One region of the Lysinibacillus sp. ACHW1.5 genome, then DNA from elsewhere that is predicted to be linked to it. Evidence: riboswitches for the same ligand, from Rfam matches in the RefSeq annotation. Region 1 holds a riboswitch; the other holds the start of a gene.
The links. Region 1 has a riboswitch for cobalamin ahead of L6W14_RS20215 (FecCD family ABC transporter permease). Riboswitches for the same ligand answer to the same signal wherever they lie in the genome.
Positions count from the first base shown of each region.

Region 2: it holds a riboswitch for cobalamin, as region 1 does, so the genes downstream of both, L6W14_RS10215 (hypothetical protein) here and L6W14_RS20215 (FecCD family ABC transporter permease) in region 1, are expected to answer to the same signal.

Region 1 covers NZ_CP091777.1:4,024,381-4,026,586, reverse strand. The annotation lists gene L6W14_RS20220 (biotin transporter BioY) at 1-431, opposite strand, end outside; cobalamin riboswitch at 586-774, shown strand; gene L6W14_RS20215 (FecCD family ABC transporter permease) at 921-1,967, shown strand; gene L6W14_RS20210 (heme ABC transporter ATP-binding protein) at 1,973-2,206, shown strand, end outside.
Region 2 covers NZ_CP091777.1:2,075,177-2,077,382, reverse strand. The annotation lists gene L6W14_RS10220 (elongation factor G) at 1-391, shown strand, start outside; gene L6W14_RS10215 (hypothetical protein) at 528-1,283, opposite strand; cobalamin riboswitch at 1,509-1,693, opposite strand; gene L6W14_RS10210 (GNAT family N-acetyltransferase) at 1,907-2,206, shown strand, end outside.

The sequences.
Region 1 (2,206 bases):
ATCCAATTTGTTCCTATCAAATAATTTATAGCCGTTGCTACCAAAGCAGCTACGATAAAACTTTTCTTTGTCCCGCTTCGTTCTACGATCAATCCTGCAACAAATGCAGCTAATATAAATGTAATAATAAACCCAAAGGTAGGGCTTAAAATTTGGCCAATTCCACCACCGAAACGAGCAAAGACAGGGGCTCCTGCCAATCCTACGCACATATAAATTGTGCAGGCGAGCGCACCTTTTCTACTACCAAGAATAAGCCCTGCTAAAATTGCAAAGAAGGTTTGAAGCGTAATGGGTACACCACCAACTACCATAAAAGGTGCAAAGGAAGTGATATTAGCACCCACCATCATTAGCGTTGAAAATAACCCAATGTAGGTAATGTCAACAGTTCTTAACTTATGGTGACTATGTTGTGTAACAGTTGCCATGAATTTCACCTCGCTTTATAAGTTATTACTGCTAGTGTAAAAAACGAATGTATTTGTGTCAACCTTATTGTTTATTTAAGTTAACTCAATTGCTGAATTAAATTGAAGTAGACTATCTATCTATAAAAATGTATGATAGAACCGTCACCATTTTATAACTTCAAATACTATTGGTGTGACATTTTTAAATGTCACTTAAAAGGGAAGTCGGTGGAAGTCCGACGCTGTCCCGCAACTGTAACGAGGAATCCTATAATATGATTTGCCACTGTTTAAGAATGGGAAGGCAATTATAGGATAGTGAATCGAAGCCAGGAGACCTGCCATTTAGTAATACCTGTAATGCCCACGAGGATGCAAGCAATACGGACAATAGCTGGATATTTTTCTGACTTTGTTTAATCTAGGGTATTTCTATGCGCATTTTCGCATGGGATACCTTTTTTTATTGCTTCATTCATCAATATATTCAGTAGGAGTTTAAAACAGATGAATAAAAAATTTATGTTATTTTCCTTCGTACTTTTCATGGTATTAATTGTTTCAATGACCTTTGCTGTAATGGTTGGCTCAGTTTCAGTTACACCGCTATATGTATGGAAAGTTATTCTTTCTAAAATTCCTTTTATACAAAATTCGATCGAGCAAGATTGGAGTCGCTCTCAGGAAATCATCATCTGGCAAATAAGAGCACCTCGTGTTTTGCTAGCAGCGATAGTAGGAGCGGGGTTAGCTATTGCAGGGGCAGCCATTCAGGCACTAGTACGTAATTCTATTGCAGACCCGTATATTCTAGGGATTTCTTCAGGGGCAGCTGTCGGCGCTACTTCTGTGATTATTTTAGGAGCCTTTTCATTTTTAGGTATTTACGCTCTTTCAGTATCCGCATTCCTTGGTTCATTACTTGCCATTGCACTTGTCTTTTTCTTATCACGTGTTGGGGGACGTGTCTCTATTTTCCGCTTGCTATTGGCAGGCATGGCTGTGTCCTTTATCTTAACGGCTATCTCTAACTTTATTTTAATGATGTCAAAGCAAGAAGGGGCCTTAAAGGCTGTTATGTTTTGGATGCTAGGTAGTTTAGCTGGAGCCAAATGGAATAATATTGTGATTCCAGCTTTCGTATTCTTTATTGTATTTGGGCTACTGTGGCTACACTATCGCAATTTAAATTTATTATTACTAGGAGAAGAGGCGGCAGTGACATTAGGCGTTAATCTTCAGCAATTCCGTATTCAGTTAATACTACTAGTATCTCTATTAACAGGTGTGCTTGTCGCAGTTAGTGGTTCTATAGGATTTGTGGGATTAATTATTCCCCATATTGTGCGTTTAATTGTGGGCTCAAACTATAAATACGTAATACCTATCAGTGCTTTAATAGGTGGAATATTCTTAGTGTGGGCAGATGCCTTTGCTCGAATTATTATTGCTCCTCAGGAAATGCCAATTGGTATTATTACAGCTTTTTGTGGAGGACCATTTTTCATTTGGCTTCTCCGTCGTAACAACTATTCTTTCGGTGAAGGAGATTAACTTCCATGACATTAGAAGCGAAACAAATATCATTCTCCATTTACGATCAGCGTATACTGCATGATGTAAGCATTCAAATAAAAGAAAAGCAATTTGTTGGATTAATTGGTCCTAATGGGAGCGGAAAATCAACATTGTTAAAAAATATGTATCGTCTCCTAAAACCTGAAAGTGGATCGGTAGTATTAAATGAGCAAGATATATTAAAGCAATCAAGTAAAGCAATTGCGAAAAATTTG
Region 2 (2,206 bases), 1.9 Mb from region 1:
ACAAAATGTTCTACTTGAACCCTATTATCGCTTTAAAATGAAAGCTTCAAACGACTTTATCGGTCGTATGATGACTGATATTCAGCAAGCAGCAGGCACGTTCGATGACCCGATTTTATCCGAAACGGATGTTATCCTAACAGGTCGTGCACCTGTTGCCACTTTAATGAGCTACAGTACAACCTTTGCCGCCTATACAAATGGGAAAGGTGCACTCACACTCCAATTTGATGGCTATGATGTGTGCCATAATACAGAGGATGTGATTGCACAGATTGGCTATGATAAAAATGCCGACCCTGAGTATAGTTCCTCTAGTATCTTTTGTGCTAAGGGCAAAGGATATTCGGTTCCATGGCAAGAAGCACAGGCAGCCATGCATTGCCTGTAGGGTGGGCGCTTCTGGTATTTTCTCGGCTTCCACGGGTATCCATCGCTCTAGCGCGGGTATTTCTTGCTTGGGCATCAATATATCTCTACCCTACAACAAGATATTACAAGCCCTCCAAAAAATGGAGGGCTTGTTTTTATAGTGCACCGACAGCTTTCTTTGTTGGATTGTCCAACAAATATGCGGGTTCAACTATTACATAGTCATGCTTGTTCGTAAAATCAATGAGTACCTTACCAGGTTGACTTTTTAATAGTTGTAGATGATCAATTAATTGCAGTAAAAGCTCGTGACCGTTGCCACGTGGATGCCAGTTGAAATGATAATCATTTAACGCTTGCACCGCTTCAATAAATTGGGCATATTCCTGCTGCACAAATGCAATGAGTTTGTCATGATGAGATGCTAAATCATATAAATATGTTTCGTAAAAGCGCATGACAATCGAGCATAATAAGTCATTGACACGAGCGGCACTTAAAACAGGCTTGGGCTCCAATGATAGACGGTCGAGGTTGGGCTTTGCGCGTGTAGAATCAATGCGCGTAATTAAGTGATACGCTTCTCCTTTGACCTCATAGACAATCGGATTGGTCGGCATGTACATCATAAAACTATTCGTCTTTGTTTTTAGTTCATCTGCTATGGCTGCTTTCGCTAAAAGATGACCGTCCACATCCCCATTTTGTATCCAAATAATTTCTTTATTATATAAGATTTGCTCAAAGAAGCGATCATTGCGAATCAGCTTCGTTGCTAATAATTGATCGATCAGAGACTCGACCACCATTCTTGTTTTCGCTTTCTTGGCAACTTCTGTGCGTGGTTGCTTACAAATGTTCAGATCTTCATAAGGCGTTTCCAACGTTGTCGTTACATGAATATTTGTCATACGTGCATCCCCTTTGCGTACATATTTTCAAAACAAAAAGGACTCCCTACTTTTGAGGAAATCCTTCATTTTATCTTCTTTCATCACACAATGCCAAACAAACCCTAAGTATGTGTGAACGAGTTCGATTATGAACCCTTTCATTTACTATGGGCGTTTGACGTACTGTGACGAACAGAGCATTCTGTTTTGTCAACATGCCACCTCCTATTCCTCGTAGGTTTATGGTGTGTACTCGTAACAGGCAGGTATCCTGACTCATGGTCATCGCCACTTTTCCCCTTCCCATCATTTGACAGTGGTTGCTGAAAAGTCGCTCACATTTACAGTTGCGGGACAGTGTCGGATTCACACCGACTTCCCTTTTAAGCAAATTGCACGCAATTTACACCTATTACTACACGCTATTCAGTTGTCATAGGAATCGAGTGTACTCCACATTCCTATTAGATTACTAAAATCAATTTTAAAGTAGTGTTTTTCTAAAGTCAAATATCATAATATTTTCCAAACTACTAATAAAGTTATAGGGGGATATAAAAAAGGTGAACTGCGTATTTTTTATCTTTCATTGACTTTATAATGAAAGATAGTGTACTTCTAATAGTGGAAGGATGAAAAATATGAAAACAAGTCAACAATTAGTAACGAGTAATTTAGAGGAAAAAATGAAACTATTTACTCGAGCCGTTTCTGGACAAATTATAGAGGAAGCTCATTTTGTCATAGCCAATACAAATATTCCAACTGATACATTTAATTTGTTAGTAGCGAAATCGCCTATAATTCATAAGGAAAATCATCTTAAACAAAGGATTAATCATTTCATTGTGAATAAACTTCCCTTCAGCACGTGGGTGGATGCCAACTATCTAAGCGATGATTGGCTACAACTGATAAAAGACTGCAATTTACAGGAAGCT